4 regions of the Escherichia fergusonii ATCC 35469 genome follow, and region 1 is predicted to be linked to each of the others. Evidence: predicted binding sites of a transcription regulator. Region 1 holds the regulator's gene; each other region holds the start of a gene.
The links. Region 1 encodes CRP, which controls carbon source genes, mostly activating them, when cyclic AMP is high. Its sites were predicted from a motif close to ATGTGANNNNNNTCACAT; they were not measured.

Region 1 (3,941 bases):
TAAATCACGGGCATAGAGCGGTTTTTGGGTGCGTAGTACACGAGCGATGCGGCTGAAGTGCCAATAGCAGAATTGCCCAACAGGATTATCCGGATGCTGGCGGGCGATTTTTTCCAGTGCGCCAATTTGTTTTTCCATCGTAAAGCGCGTCGGCAGGCGATGGTAAAGAATGTCATCAGCCAGCACGCGCAGGCGAGTGGCGACAGTTTGCGCATTCCAGCGGATAACTTCTTCCGCATGGCTACGCTCGACCAGCTTTTGCACCTCTTCCGGCTGATGCAAGCTGACCGAAATATGTTCCTGTAAATCCAGCGCCTCCTGGAAAATACGCAGCATCCGCTTGTAGTCAGTATTATTTTGCGCGGAAAGCATATGCATTTGCTGATAGCACTGAGTAATTAAATCGACCGCTTTTTGCTGGCGCACCAGCAGTGGTGGCAATGCTTTTTCAGGATCGGTGTGCTGGGTAAGCAGGCTGTATTTGGCTTCGCAGTAATCCGCCAGTTCACGGTACAGCAGACTTAGTGACTCGCGTAGCGGTTGTTCGCGCCAGATCCAGAACCAAAACCAGTTAAACAATCCGTACCAGAGAGTGCCCAGCGCATAGATGAGCAACGGTTCCCAGACTGGCATGTATCCCGCCAGACTGAGGGTAAAAATGGCGGCGAGCAGCGATGCGGGAAGCAATTTTGCGTGCAATGGCCCCAGCTCAGCAGTGACACCAAGCACCAGCGTTAATCCGGTCAGCAAAAAGGGCAGGGGAACATCTTTTGCCAGTAACAGCTGTGTCAGCAAGCTACAGGTGGCAAACAGTGACGCACCAATGATTAAGCGTTTGAAAAAACGTTTATGAGGCGTATCAAGGCCCGCAATATTGCAACAGGCAGGAACGAGGGAGAAGAGCAGACCGAATCGTAATTCGCCAAGCATTAACCCAACGGCCACGGGCAAACATAGCACTAGCGTTTGTCGTAGTGCATAGTTGATATCGGGGTGATAAATCAGTCTGCGCCACATCGGGGGAAACAAAATGGCGCGCTACTCAGTAACGCGCCACTCCGACGGGATTAACGAGTGCCGTAAACGACGATGGTTTTACCGTGTGCGGAGATCAGGTTCTGATCTTCCAGCATCTTCAGAATGCGTCCCACGGTTTCACGAGAACAGCCGACAATCTGACCGATTTCCTGACGGGTAATTTTGATTTGCATACCGTCCGGGTGAGTCATGGCATCCGGTTGTTTTGCCAGGTTCAGCAGAGTCTGTGCAATGCGGCCCGTCACGTCGAGGAACGCCAGGTTGCCCACTTTCTCTGAAGTGACTTGCAAACGACGCGCCATCTGTGCAGACAGACGCATCAGAATGTCCGGGTTTACCTGAATCAATTGGCGAAATTTTTTGTACGAAATTTCAGCCACTTCACAGGCGGTTTTCGCACGTACCCATGCGCTACGTTCCTGGCCCTCTTCAAACAGGCCCAGTTCGCCAATAAAATCACCCTGATTCAGATAGGAGAGGATCATTTCTTTACCCTCTTCATCTTTGATCAGCACTGCCACAGAGCCTTTAACGATGTAGTACAGCGTTTCCGCTTTTTCACCCTGGTGAATAAGCGTGCTCTTGGATGGGTACTTATGAATGTGGCAATGAGACAAGAACCATTCGAGAGTCGGGTCTGTTTGCGGTTTGCCAAGCACCATGCGCGGTTATCCTCTGTTATAAGCTTTCTCCAGAGCCAGAAAACGCCGCTGTCTCTGGATTGCCGAAATGTGCTTCCCGCTATCTGGGAAGAGGCTGTCAAATACGTACTGCATCTGTTATGTGAAGTCCGTTACACACATGCAGTACATCAATGTATTACTGTAGCATCTTGACTGTTTTAGCATAGCTTTCGCCGTGTGTCTCCTGGTGTCTCGCTTCAGCTTGACTCAGGTCGCCTTCTGTTGCGCGATTTGGTCAGTACGCGTACGCTGTGAATAAATTTGATGCAGTGGAGTGGCAAAAATGCAAGCGCGAGTGAAGTGGGTCGAAGGGTTAACTTTTTTGGGCGAATCCGCATCTGGTCACCAGATTTTAATGGACGGCAACTCTGGCGATAAAGCGCCAAGTCCGATGGAAATGGTGTTGATGGCGGCGGGTGGTTGTAGCGCCATTGATGTGGTTTCTATCCTGCAAAAGGGGCGTCAGGATGTTGTCGATTGTGAAGTAAAATTGACCTCTGAACGCCGCGAAGAGGCACCACGCCTGTTTACGCACATTAATCTGCATTTTATCGTCACCGGTCGCGACCTGAAAGACGCAGCAGTTGCGCGTGCGGTAGATCTCTCTGCCGAGAAATATTGTTCAGTGGCGTTGATGCTGGAAAAAGCGGTGAATATTACTCACTCGTATGAAGTGGTTGCCGCGTGATTTAATGTCAGGAGTACGATGCCGGATAATTGTTTATCCGGCATATTAGCAGAGTTACTCGATTTTCTTTCCTTCCATCAATCGTTGCACCAGTGGCAGCATAATTAACTCCATTGCCAGACCCATTTTACCGCCCGGCACCACTAATGTATTGATGTGGGAAATGAATGAGCCCTGCAACATCGCCAGCAGCCAGGGGAAATCGATCCCTTCCAGATTACGAAAATGGATCACCACAAAGCTTTCATCCAGTGATGGAATGCCCTTTGCTGCGAACGGGTTTGAGGTGTCGACAGTGGGAACGCGCTGGAAGTTAAGATGGGTGCGGGAAAACTGCGGCGTGATGTAGTTGATATAGTCTTCCATTGAACGTACTACTGAGTCCATCACCGCTTCTCGTGAGTGCCCGCGCTCGCTGGTGTCGCGGATCAGTTTTTGAATCCACTCAAGGTTAACGATAGGCACTACGCCGACCAGTAAATCCACATGCTGCGCAACGTTATGATGTGGTGTGACCACGCCGCCGTGTAGCCCTTCATAAAACAGTACATCAGTGGGTTCCGGTAAAGGTTGCCATGGGGTGAATGTCCCCGGCACCTGATTCCATGGTACGGCTTCGTCGTACGTATGCAGATATTTGCGTGATTTTCCTTTGCCGCTCTGACCGTATTCAATGAAGGTTTGTTCCAGCAGGCCGAAGTCGTTAGCTTCGGGGCCAAAGTAGCTGATATGCCGCCCGGCATCACGCGCCTTGCGGATCGCCATGTCCATTTCCGGGCGCGTGTAACGGTGAAAACTGTCGCCTTCCACCTCAGCTGCATGCAGATTTAACTGCGCGAATATTTTACGAAATGCGAGACTGGTGGTGGTGGTCCCCGCGCCGCTGGATCCTGTTACCGCAATGACCGGATGTTTGGCAGACATAGTAACTCCATGACTTAGCTATCATTATTATCTCGTCCGCCGACGGCTGCAGGTTATTCGCGAAACTGACTGCGCGGCATGATATTGACCGTTTCGTGCAGCTCCGACCATACCAGCACCGCTTCTCCGCACTGTAGCTGGCGTTTGACGTCGGCGACTTTCTGTTCAAGTGTACGCTCATGTTCACCATAATCGGTGCCTTCGCGTAACACAAAACTTTCAATTAAATTTTCCAGCGTTTCGGGGGAGAGTTCTTGCCACGGAATCAACATGATTTCGCCTCCAGATACGTTGTTAACCAGTCAGGAATGCGTGACTCCAGCCACATTTGCGGATGAAATAATGTACCGCCAAGAAAGCCAACATGACCACCATGTTCAGTCAGTTGATACTCCACCTGCGGGGGGAGATTTTCCGGTTTCGGGATCACCTGATGATCCATAAACGGATCGTCTTTGGCGTGAATAATCAGTGTCGGTTTGGCGATCTGGTTCAGCATCGGCATGGCGCTACACTGACGATAATAGTCGATAGCGTCAGCGTAGCCGTGAATTCTGGCGGTGATCAGATCGTCAAATTCACGGATGCGACGTACCGATTTTAACTGT
Region 2 (3,941 bases), 1.8 Mb from region 1:
TCGGCAGCCATTCTCGGCCATATCACCATTCTGGACCAGATCCCGCAACAACTTGCAGAAACGATCCTTGCTTTCACAGAGAATAAATATGGCATCCTGTTTTTACTCCTTACGCTAATAGCGGTTGCAGGGATGTTATTTGATGGCAGTGTGATTATTCTGCTATTAACGCCCATTTTGCTCCCTATTGCCATTGAGGCTGGATTTGATCCTATCCATTTCGGCATGATTTTTGTGGTACTGACTCTGCTGGGTGCCAATACTCCACCGGTTGGCATATGTATGTACACCGTCTGTGGCATTTTAAACTGCAGCTCTGTCGCGTTTGTTCGCGCGTCGCTCCCTTATTTAATCGCATTTTTATCTTTCATTATTCTGTTGGTGATATTTCCGCAGATCGCGTTGTTTTTACCTTCGCTATTGATGTAAGGCCAGAACTCACCGCTACGCTATTCCTTGCGGATAAGTAGCGCTTTTTTATTCACACTATGATTGGAATTAACAGGTCTTCTTATGGAAAACAGACTATTAAACGCCAGGGCTACACTTCCCGATTATGACCGCTCAAAACTTGTTCCACGGATTGTTCATTTAGGATTTGGCGCTTTTCACCGGGCGCATCAGGCCGTATATACCGATATTCTGGCGAGTGAACACGGTAGTGACTGGGGATTTCATGAAGTCAACCTGATCGGTGGTGAGCAGCAGATAGCAGATCTTAAACAACAGGATAACCTGTATACCGTGGCTGAAATGTCTGCTGACAACTGGACTGCACGGGTTGTTGGCGTTGTTAAAAACGCACTTCATGCACAGGTAGATGGCCTGGAAAGTGTGCTGGCCGTGATGTGTGAACCACAAGTAGCGATTGTGTCACTGACCATTACCGAGAAAGGTTATTGTCATTCCCCGGCAACAGGGGAATTAATGCTGGATCACCCGATGATCGTGGCTGATCTGCATAACCCGACACAACCGAAAACGGCGCCAGGCATTGTGGTCGAAGCACTGGCACGCCGTAAATCTGCAGGGCTGTCTGCTTTTACGGTGATGTCCTGTGACAATATGCCAGAAAATGGTCATGTGATGCGCAATGTTATCCTCACTTATGCCAGAGCATTGAACAGTGAGCTTGCCAGATGGATTGAGCAACATGTCACTTTCCCATCGACCATGGTTGACCGTATTGTTCCGGCAGTTACTCACGAGAGTCTGGACAAAATAACGCAGTTAACGGGGGTCAGTGATCCGGCTGCTGTTGCCTGCGAACCTTTCCGCCAGTGGGTGATCGAAGATAATTTTGTTGCCGGGCGTCCTGGATGGGAAAAAGCAGGGGCAGAACTGGTATCCAATGTTCTTCCTTATGAAGAAATGAAACTGCGTATGCTTAACGGTAGCCACTCTTTCCTGGCGTATCTTGGGTATCTGGCAGGTTATCAGCATATTAACGAATGTATGGCTGATGAGAATTACCGCCTGGCGGCACATTCACTTATGCTCCATGAGCAAGCGCCGACGTTAAAAGTACAGGGTGTTGATTTAGGTAAGTACGCGGATTCCTTAATTGCGCGTTACAGCAATCCGGCATTACGCCATCGGACATGGCAGATTGCCATGGATGGCAGCCAGAAGCTGCCGCAGAGAATGCTGGATTCAGTACGCTGGCATCTTGCCCATAATAGTGAATTTGATTTACTGGCGTTAGGTGTTGCAGCATGGATGCGCTATGTCGGCGGTGTGGACGAGCAGGGAAATGCGATTGAAGTGAGTGATCCGCTATTACCGTTGCTGCAGAAAGCGGTGGCTGGCAGTAAAGAAGGTGAAGAACGCGTTAAGGCCTTGTTTGCGATAGAAGCGATCTTTGGTGCGGAATTACCAAAAGTAACAGCTTTCACTGCTAAAGTTAGCGCGGCATATCAATTGCTTCTGGCAGAAGGTGCAAAGGTCGCGGTGGCAAAATACGCGGCAAAACTAAAGTAATTTGAACGACATATCAGGCCTGCAAACTCGTGAAAATTGATTGAAATAAAAGAGTTTGTAGGCCGGATAAGAAACTGAAATCACGCCATTAGTTCATGCCAAGGCGGATCAGATCCATAGGGGACAGTTTTTCTTCGCATCCCTCAACTACTGCGGTTTTGCCACGGCGGATTTCTTCAGCGGTCAGACCTTCAGTGTCAATGGACAAGATTTTACCAGTATGGCCAGTTCCGCTAACCATTACGCGGCTGCCGATGGTAATTGCGTTACGGTTACGATCGTAGGTCGTCATAGGTGTTTTTCTCCTTTCTGAATTACAGTCGAAGCCCACGTAACGGGCGCCATATAAATACGCTTCTTTACATTTAATTTTTTTGTTTTTGATCAAATTCACATCTTTTTTGATGAATATATGCATGGAAAGAAGGGTATTTATTACCATAATCGCGGTAAGGATTATCTGATGGCATCAGTTGACATTTTCAAGGGGGAATAGCGCTAAAAAGAATAATGATTATTGTCGGAGGTAAAGCAATTATAAAATTTTGTAACATGCCGGATAATCACCTGTATCCGGCATGTATTCAGGAGGATATTAATCTTCACTAAACCAGTCACTGTTCTCCTGGCGAATTAAACGAACGGATTCGCCAATTTCTTGCAAGTGGATCGTCATTGCTTTTTCGACTGCATCACCATCGCGGTTTTGCAGAGCTGTAAAAATATCCAGATGCTGGCGCAACAGCATATCAGGGGGAGATACGTGATCGAGACTCATATAACGCACCCGGTCTATGGTGGCTTTAATATTCTCTACGGTATCCCAGGCTAACTGACAATTGGCAATGGTTGCCAGCTTCTGATGAAAATCATCATCCAAATCGAAAAAGTCGTTTAGTTGTTTACGCTCAATGGCAATACGTTGTAGCTGCAGGTTTTGTTCCAGTTGATAACACTGGCCTTCGGTAATCATCGAAGCGGCGCGGCGCGCAACAGCACATTCAATGGCCTGCCGTACAAAACAGCCGTTTAGTACCTGTGAAAGTGAAATTTTAGTTACGTAACTTCCACGTTGCGGACGTATCTGAATAAGGCCGTTTTCAGCCAGTTTAATAAATGCTTCTCGCACTGGTTGGCGCGAAACATTAAAACGTACAGAAACCTCTTTTTCTGACAGCGGAGTACCTGGCGGAATCAGGCAATGCACAATGTCGCGACGAAGAATACGATAAATCTGTTGATTAACAGGTTGTGTGGGATTGAGTTGTGTTTCGACGGTCATTGTTCTGGCTTTTCAGTGAGTAAACCTTACAAGTTTACCACTTTTTTGCCTTAAGCTATAACCCGGCGATTAAGCCGGGTATAAAATTACTGGCGATGAATGTTTAGACCCGCATAAGTTTGGGTAACGGGCATAATTTCAAGGGTATTCACATTGACATGCGCGGGTAGAGTTGAAACCCACCAGACCGCTTCAGTTATATCTTCTGGCGTCAGCGCAACGGTATTTTCGTAAGTTTTACCGGCTTTATCATCGTCGCCTTTAAAGCGGACGTTAGAAAATTCAGTGCCGCCGACTAAACCGGGTTCAATATCTGTTACACGTACCGCTGTACCATGTAAATCTGTACGTAAATTCAGACTGAACTGACGGACAAACGCTTTTGTGGCGCCATAGACGTTGCCACCAGCATAGGGCCAGCTACCTGCCGTGGAACCGATATTAATAATATGCCCCCGATTGCGCTCAACCATGCCTGGCAGTACAGCGCGAGTCATATAAATCAGCCCTTTATTGTTGGTATCGATCATCGTTTCCCAGTCTTCAACATTGGCTTTATGGGCAGGTTCCAGCCCCAGTGCCAGACCGGCGTTATTAACTAAAATATCAATGTCGCGAAACTCAGGCGGTAACGATTCAAGCATCTCTTCAATGGCTGCCCGATTACGTACATCGAGCT
Region 3 (3,941 bases), 1.1 Mb from region 1:
AGTCAACAGCAGTAAGCCGATCAGGACTAACAGGCTGTAGAAAACGCGCTTTAACATGCAGTAGGCTCAGTTGCTGAATGAAGTTTTACTCAGGCTACTTTACCCGCTGCTTTTGCGCAAGAAACGGCAAACTGTTTGCCGGGATTTTCGACACCAGAAGGGAGCAGAAATGCCGGATGCACTACGTTTATCCGGCACTGATGTTAACCGAGCAGAACACGGTCGATAGTATTACAGCCAAGCGCTTTCAGAGTCGCTGCGGTTGCATCCCATTGAATCAGCGGCGCATCAGCTTTCTCAGCCAGAATCGCACGTTGAATATCCGGGTAATCATAACCTTTGAGATTCAGCAAGATTAACGCGCCCTGTAACGGCGGCAGCGTTGGGTTAAATGCGGCGTTTTCAGCGTAGCTGCCGCTGAAAATACGACCATCTTTACATTCCAGCGCCACACCGCTCGGAGATTTACTGTAAGGCATGTGTGAACGGTTAGCCGCCGCAATTGCTGCCTGAGAAAGGGCATCACCAGTGAGCGCGAAACCATGATCCTGTTCGTCCATCAGCAATGTTTTAATTTCCAGATCTTTTGGACCAAAGGCATCAGGCAGATAGTCACGTAACGCGTGTGCTTCGCGGCCAGGCAGATGAATACGCAGATCCAGACCGCTATTAAGTTCATTCATAAACTGACGGCAGTGACCACAAGGGGTGTAGTTAACGGTGATGGCAGCAAGCGCTTTCTCACCGCTCAACCAGGCATGGCTAATTGCACTTTGCTCGGCATGGACAGTTTGCTGCATGGTGGCGCCAATAAATTCCATATTGGCACCGAAATACCATGTACCACTTACGCCACGTGCAATTGCACCAACGTTAAAATTCGACAATGGCGTACGTGCACAAGCTGCAGCCAGCGGGAGTAGTGCGAATGCCAGCGCGTCTTCGTCCAGCCCCGTAGCGCTCTTCAGCGAAGAGACCTGCTCCCCGGTCAGTAAAGCAGGAAAATGCTTGTCTGCCAGAATTGGGGCCAGTGCAGATTGCAAGTTATCTGCGAGTTGGGCAAAAGCAGTTTGAAAACGTGGATGCATGGCGTTGCCTCGTAACAGTGTAATGGGATAACAGTTTACGAACCCACCCTATCTTTATATGTGATCTGAATCTCATTAAATGTGCAACATATGAAACACGTATCAAAAATGTGCGACGTATCGCAAATTTTATCCTACTACCGCCAGAATGATCGGGAAAATAAACGGTGCAACCACCGATGTGATAATCCCGCAAATCACCAGCGCCAGCGAACTAAAGGCGCCTTCCTGATAATCCAGCTCTGCACAACGTGCGGTTCCTAATGCGTGGGAAGCTGTACCCATTGCCAGACCACGAGCGGCTTTAGTGCGAATACGCATGGCATTCAGTAACGTGTGACCAAATACTGCGCCAAGAATACCGACAAAAATCACGCAAACCGCGCTCACGGCCGGGATGCCTCCGATGCTACCGCCAACAGCCATTGCGATAGGCGTGGTAACGGATTTCGGTAATACAGAGGCCGCAATTTCAGGTGTAGCACCCATCAGCAAGGCAACCGTGGTCCCGGTGACCATTGCCACGACACTACCAATAAAACAAATCGTGATGATCGATTTCCAGCGTGCGCGGATCTGGTGAAGTTGCTCATATAAAGGATAAGCCAATGCCACAACAGCAGGTTGCAGCAGATCGTTTAATATTTCGCTGCCTTTAAAGTAGTGATCGTACGGAATACCTGTCAGTAGCAGAAAAGGAATAATGACCACCATTGCCACTAACAATGGATTTAATAATGGAATTTTAAAGCGAGCCGCCAGTTTGCGTGCGGCGAAAAAGACGATCAAGGTCAGTGGTAATGACCACCAGATATACGCCATCATTCTTTCGAACCCTTTTGCCCAACCACTTTTCGTTCGCCATGCACTAGCTGCGAACTCCAGCTAACAACTAAGAACACCACCAGGGTGCTAATTGCGCAGGAAACCACTACCGGGCCAAACTGCGCGCGCAATAGATCGAAATACTGCATAACGCCAACGCCAATTGGCACAAAAAGCAGCGCCATATAGCGAATCAGTAAATAGCATCCGGGGTTAACCCATTGTGCGGGCAGAATTTGCAGTGCCAGCAGTACAAACAGAATCAACATGCCGATAATGCTGCCTGGAATGGTGACCGGAAGGAGAGATGCAATGAAAATACCTGCATACAGGCAGGCATAGATCAGTACGAAAGCACGTACATACTGCCAGATAGTGTTTAGTATCTTACTCATGATAAACGTCCTGGATGAAGTGGATTCATCATACAATTAAACTCAAAAATGTGCTACCGATCACATAAAGAAATCTGAGCATAGTCGTTCCTCTCACCAGGAGCACTGGGCATCTCCCCTGATAATCGTCGCCAAATCTGGGCAAAACGGTTTCTGCAGTCGTTAACATAACTGTCACATAGACAAAGCATAGAGTCGTCTCCAGGCTTTGGTGCACAGATATTGAAGCACTTTAAACAGTAGAGCGGAGACGTTACCATAGCGCCTCATTTTTTCGTGGGTAAAAATATGCGTGTGTTACTGGCACCGATGGAAGGCGTGCTCGACTCTCTGGTGCGTGAATTACTGACCGAAGTAAACGATTACGATCTTTGTATCACCGAATTTGTTCGCGTGGTTGATCAACTCCTGCCAGTTAAAGTCTTTCAACGTATCTGCCCGGAGCTGCAAAATAGTAGTCGGACACCTTCCGGTACGCTGGTGCGCATCCAATTACTTGGTCAATATCCACAGTGGTTGGCGGAGAATGCTCTCAGGGCGGTGGAACTGGGATCATTTGGGGTTGATCTTAACTGCGGCTGTCCTTCAAAAACAGTTAATGGTAGCGGTGGCGGAGCGACATTATTAAAAGATCCTGAACTTATCTACCAGGGCGCGAAAGCGATGCGCGAAGCGGTGCCTGCTCATTTGCCAGTGAGTGTAAAAGTGCGTTTGGGATGGGACAGTGGTGAGCAAAAATTTGAAATTGCCGATGCTGTGCAGCAAGCGGGGGCCACGGAGCTTGTGGTTCACGGGCGGACGAAAGAGCAGGGCTATCGCGCCGAGCATATTGACTGGCAGGCGATTGGTGAAATCCGTCAGCGACTGACGATTCCGGTGATCGCGAATGGAGAAATCTGGGACTGGCAGAGCGCACAGCAATGTATGGCGTTAAGTGGCTGTGATGCCGTTATGATTGGGCGCGGGGCATTAAATATTCCCAACTTAAGTCGGGTGGTGAAATACAACGAGCCGCGTATGCCGTGGGCACAAGTTGTTGCATTATTGCAGAAATATACGCGTCTGGAAAAACAGGGCGATACCGGGCTATATCACGTGGCACGAATTAAACAGTGGTTAGGTTATCTGCGTAAAGAATACAGCGAAGCGACAACATTATTTCAGCAAATCCGCGCATTAAATAATTCCCCTGCTATCGCGCAGGCTATTCAGGCGATAAAACTGTAATCGTTGCAAGGCCGGGATAACTACCCGGCCTTGTGGGAAATCTTCAGAAAATCATTTTAAAAACGCCCGTCACTACCAGTAACCCGATAATAAATATAACCAAAACTGCCCAGAGTAAAATTTTCATTGGCTTTCCTTTTTTGTTAAAACTTCGTTAAGTATAGGAAAGGAAACGACGCGCCGCGAATTCCAGGAGTTATCTAAATATGACGTAAGTAATCAGCCCGTTTCTATACTTATTGTTTTAGAGACTCCGTGGAGAACTCGATGGCACAGGTCGCGATAATTACCGCCTCCGATTCGGGGATCGGCAAAGAGTGCGCGTTATTACTGGCGCAGCAGGGGTTTGATATTGGCATTACCTGGCACTCCGATGAAGAAGGGGCAAAAGATACTGCGCGTGAGG
Region 4 (3,941 bases), 570 kb from region 1:
AATCCCCCCGGTCAGCGAACCTTCCGGGTTTTCAAAACCGGAAACATCATCGCCCTGCCAGCAGTGCATTGAAACGGGTAAACGATCAAGTTGGCGCAGCGCCTCCTCGACATCAATCCCTACTGCCGCGAAACGCTGTTTCGCCAGCTCCCAGGCCTGTTCCAGTTGAGTGGTCATGCGCAAAGCTCCTTTGTCTGTCGTGTAGAGTGAATCTGCGCCACATAGTGGGCAATTTCACTGTCAGGATTAGGGGTAAAGGTGGTCAGATTCGCGGTGGTGCTGACGACCTGACGGAAATCATCCACATTGTTGAGTTCATCCAGCGCCATTAACTGGATGCCGATATTGCCGAGCGTCGAGGCTTCAACAGGCCCGGCAATCACCCGAATACCGCAGGCATCGGCACATAACTGATTGAGCAGCGTGTTCTGGCAGCCGCCGCCGACAATATGCAGTTGCGAGAAATCTTCACCGCGCAACTGCGCCAGCTCATGCAACACATCGGCATACAGCAGCGCCAGACTGTCGAAAATACAGCGTCCCAGTTCAGCATCACTTTCCGGGATTGGTTGCGCCGTTTCCCGACACACAGCCTGAATTTCGCTGCACATCTCGTCAGGATTAATAAAGCGATCGTCATTGGGATTGATGATAAAACGGCAGGCCGGGAGTGCCTGTGTCGCGGCGATAAGCGCCGGAAGATCGTTGATTTGCCGCTCCTGAAGCACCCGCTGAAGCAGCCATAAGCCCATGATATTTTTCAGCACCCGATAGCGACCTTCCGCCCCACCTTCATTGGTGATGTTGGCTGCCAGCGCCGTGTCATTGGTAAATGGCGTCTGGCTTTCGAAGCCCATCAATGACCAGGTGCCAGAAGAGAGATAAGCGGCGCGTGAACCATTTAACGGCGAGGCGATAACCGCGCTGGCGGTGTCATGGCTGGCAACGGCGACGACAGGAATCTCATTACCTTGCGGGCAAATCCAGTGACCAATGACATTACCCGGATGCGTCGGGCGACCAAACCAGGCTTTGTTGGCCCCGCTCCACGCCAGTAGCGTTTCGTCCCAGTCGTCGCTGTTGATATTGACCAGTTGCGTGGTGGTGGCGTTGGTATACTCCCAGTTCATCTTGCCGGTCAGCCGATAACTAAAGTAATCCGGCATCAGCAGAGCGTGAGCAATGTGTGGAATAAGTTCAGGTTGTTGCTCCGTCAGCGCACGCAGCTGATAGAGCGTATTGAAGGGCAAAAACTGGATGCCGCTACGCTGATAAATATCGCTTTTACCGAGTTGCTTTTGTGCCAGCGCCATCAGACCATGGGTGCGGCTATCGCGATAAGCAACGGGCAGGCCCACACGCTGACCCTGTTGGTCGAGCAGCACAAAGTCCACGCCCCAGGTATCAATCCCAATGCTATCGATACGAATCCCTTCCTCGCACACCTTGTTTAATCCAAGGCGAATGGCACTTTCCAGGCTATCCACATCCCAGGTGACATAACCGTTCTGGCTATGCAGGCCATTGTTAAAACGATGGATTTCGCGCAGCGTCAGGCTGCGGCATTCACGCTCGTAACGCGCCAGCATCACGCGCCCACTGGATGCGCCGAGATCGACGGCGACACAATTGCGAAAGGTCATAATGTGATCCTGCTGAATTTCATTACGACCAGTCTAAGAAGCGCCTGAATTCGCTACCTTCTCGTTACTGACAGGAAAATGTGCCATTGGCAACATGGCAAAGGTAAGGGTGATACTTCTCACATTTTGCCGTTTTTAGCGGATGTGACGCTCGCCGCAATTCGCGAATTTTCCTGATATATCTTCAAAAATTGACCGGATTTACGCGCTTTTATGTCGAAAATTTAAGGTGGGGTTATCGGTGCTTGATTACCATTCAGGCAGAGATAGTCACATCAGGAAATCATTATGACGAAATTACATAGCGTTGATTTTTTCCCGGCACAAGAGGTATCAGTGGCGATCGAACCACGGTTACCGCAAGGTGCTTTTCCTGAACATCACCATGATTTTCATGAAATTGTGATTGTTGAACATGGCACCGGTATTCATGTGTTGAACGGACAGCCCTATACCATCAGTGGCGGTATGGTCTGTTTTATTCGCGATAGTGACAGACATATGTACGAACACACCGATAATCTAAATCTGACAAATGTGCTATACCGTTCGCCAGATAAATTCCGCTTTCTGGCAGGGCTACATCAGTTATTGCCGCAGGAGTGCAATGGGCATTACCCCTCACACTGGCGTATTGATCAGCACACGTTACAACAGGTGCGTCAGTTGATTACCCGGCTGGAACAAGTCAGTGCCGGGCAGGATTTATCGACCGTGGCAAATCGCGAAATCTTATTTATGCAGCTGCTGGTGGCGCTACGCAAAAACAGTCTGCTGGAAGGTGATGAGAATACCGATGCACGCCTTAATCATTTGATTGCCTGGCTTGAAGATCACTTTGCAGAAGCGGTTAGTTGGGAAGCAATTGCTGATCGCTTTGCGCTTTCGTTACGCACGTTGCATCGCCAGCTTAAACAGCACACCGGACTGACCCCGCAACGCTATCTTAATCGTCTGCGTCTGGTGAAGGCCCGGCATTTGCTGCGTCACAGTGATGACAGCGTAACCCACATCGCCTTTAGTTGCGGATTTGCTGACAGTAATCACTTTTCGACGCTGTTTCGCCGAGAGTTTGGCTGGTCACCGCGTGAGATTCGCCAGGGGCGCGACGCTTCTCTGCAGTAACGCGAATAGAATCAACGTATTTCGCCACCTGATTGCGAATAATGCACAAGGAACCAGACCAGGGAGAAACGGTGGCGACTCAATTAACTTTGCTGAAAAAAGACTTTTTTGCTGATGACGAACAAGCTGTTGCTGTGGCTGATCGCTATCCGCAGGATGTTTTTGCAGAACATACTCATGAATTTTGTGAACTGGTGCTGGTATGGCGCGGAAACGGCCTGCATGTGCTGAATGGTCGGCCTTACCGCATTACCCGTGGTGATTTGTTTTATATTCATGCTGATGATCGCCACTCCTATACTTCCGTCAACGACCTGGTTTTACAAAACATCATCTACTGCCCGGAGCGGCTAACACTAAATCTCGACTGGCAAAGCGCTATTCCGGGCTTTTCTGGTACGAAACATTGCCCTCACTGGCGGCTGGGAAGCCTTGGCATGGGGCAGGCGCGACAGGTTATCAGCCAACTGGAACATGAGAGCACGCACCGCGACGCACACGCCAACAACATGGCGGAACTGCTTTTTGGGCAACTGGTGATGACCCTGCAACGATATCGTTATGCCAGCGACAATCTGCCAATCAGCGCCCATGAAACGTTGCTGGATAAATTGATAACCGTGCTGGCAGCAAGCCTTGAACGTCCTTTTGTGCTGGAGAGGTTTTGTCAGCAAGAATCATGCAGCGAGCGGGTACTCAGACAACAATTTCGCCAGCAGACGGGGATGACAATTAACCAGTATTTACGACAGGTACGGATTTGCCATGCTCAGTATCTTTTGCAACATAGTCGGTTACTGATTGGTGAGATTGCAATGCAGTGTGGGTTTGAAGACAGTAACTACTTTTCAGTGGTATTTACTCGCGAAACCGGGATGACGCCCAGCCAGTGGCGTCATCTCAGTGCGCAAAAAGTTTAGCTCGCCATCCCCATACCCACGATATTGGCGGCGATGATAATCACCACGCAACCGAGGCTCAGTACGCTAATCGGGCGACGTCCGGCATCTTTCCACTCTTTCAATACCAGACCCACAATTCCACCGCACAGCACGTAGAAACTCATATGCAGCATCCAACTGATATAGTCATATTGTGCCGGAATGCGCGCGTGTCCCCAGGCATAGAAAAAGAATTGCAGATACCACATCAAACCGCCAAGTGCCGATAGCA

Region 2: a site for CRP is predicted at 2,359-2,376, ahead of ydfZ (putative selenium delivery protein YdfZ). Genes of this name have one in related genera too.
Region 3: a site for CRP is predicted at 2,357-2,374, ahead of EFER_RS11185 (CidA/LrgA family protein). Genes of this name have one in related genera too.
Region 4: a site for CRP is predicted at 1,786-1,803, ahead of rhaS (HTH-type transcriptional activator RhaS). Genes of this name have one in related genera too.

The regions. Positions count from the first base shown of each region.
Region 1 covers NC_011740.1:3,384,866-3,388,806, reverse strand. The annotation lists gene EFER_RS16735 (YccS/YhfK family putative transporter) at 1-1,017, opposite strand, end outside; gene crp (cAMP-activated global transcriptional regulator CRP) at 1,068-1,700, opposite strand; gene EFER_RS16725 (OsmC family protein) at 2,005-2,409, shown strand; gene EFER_RS16720 (phosphoribulokinase) at 2,464-3,333, opposite strand; gene EFER_RS16715 (YheU family protein) at 3,387-3,605, opposite strand; gene EFER_RS16710 (hydrolase) at 3,599-3,941, opposite strand, start outside.
Region 2 covers NC_011740.1:1,566,207-1,570,147, forward strand. The annotation lists gene EFER_RS07745 (TRAP transporter large permease) at 1-429, shown strand, start outside; gene EFER_RS07750 (mannitol dehydrogenase family protein) at 514-1,980, shown strand; gene ydfZ (putative selenium delivery protein YdfZ) at 2,069-2,272, opposite strand; gene EFER_RS07760 (GntR family transcriptional regulator) at 2,576-3,262, opposite strand; gene ydfG (bifunctional NADP-dependent 3-hydroxy acid dehydrogenase/3-hydroxypropionate dehydrogenase YdfG) at 3,349-3,941, opposite strand, start outside.
Region 3 covers NC_011740.1:2,281,696-2,285,636, reverse strand. The annotation lists gene sanA (outer membrane permeability protein SanA) at 1-57, opposite strand, end outside; gene cdd (cytidine deaminase) at 204-1,088, opposite strand; gene EFER_RS11190 (CidB/LrgB family autolysis modulator) at 1,218-1,913, opposite strand; gene EFER_RS11185 (CidA/LrgA family protein) at 1,910-2,308, opposite strand; gene dusC (tRNA dihydrouridine(16) synthase DusC) at 2,597-3,535, shown strand; gene yohP (small membrane protein YohP) at 3,579-3,662, opposite strand; gene EFER_RS11170 (SDR family oxidoreductase) at 3,803-3,941, shown strand, end outside.
Region 4 covers NC_011740.1:3,958,572-3,962,512, reverse strand. The annotation lists gene rhaA (L-rhamnose isomerase) at 1-177, opposite strand, end outside; gene rhaB (rhamnulokinase) at 174-1,643, opposite strand; gene rhaS (HTH-type transcriptional activator RhaS) at 1,932-2,768, shown strand; gene rhaR (HTH-type transcriptional activator RhaR) at 2,840-3,688, shown strand; gene rhaT (L-rhamnose/proton symporter RhaT) at 3,685-3,941, opposite strand, start outside.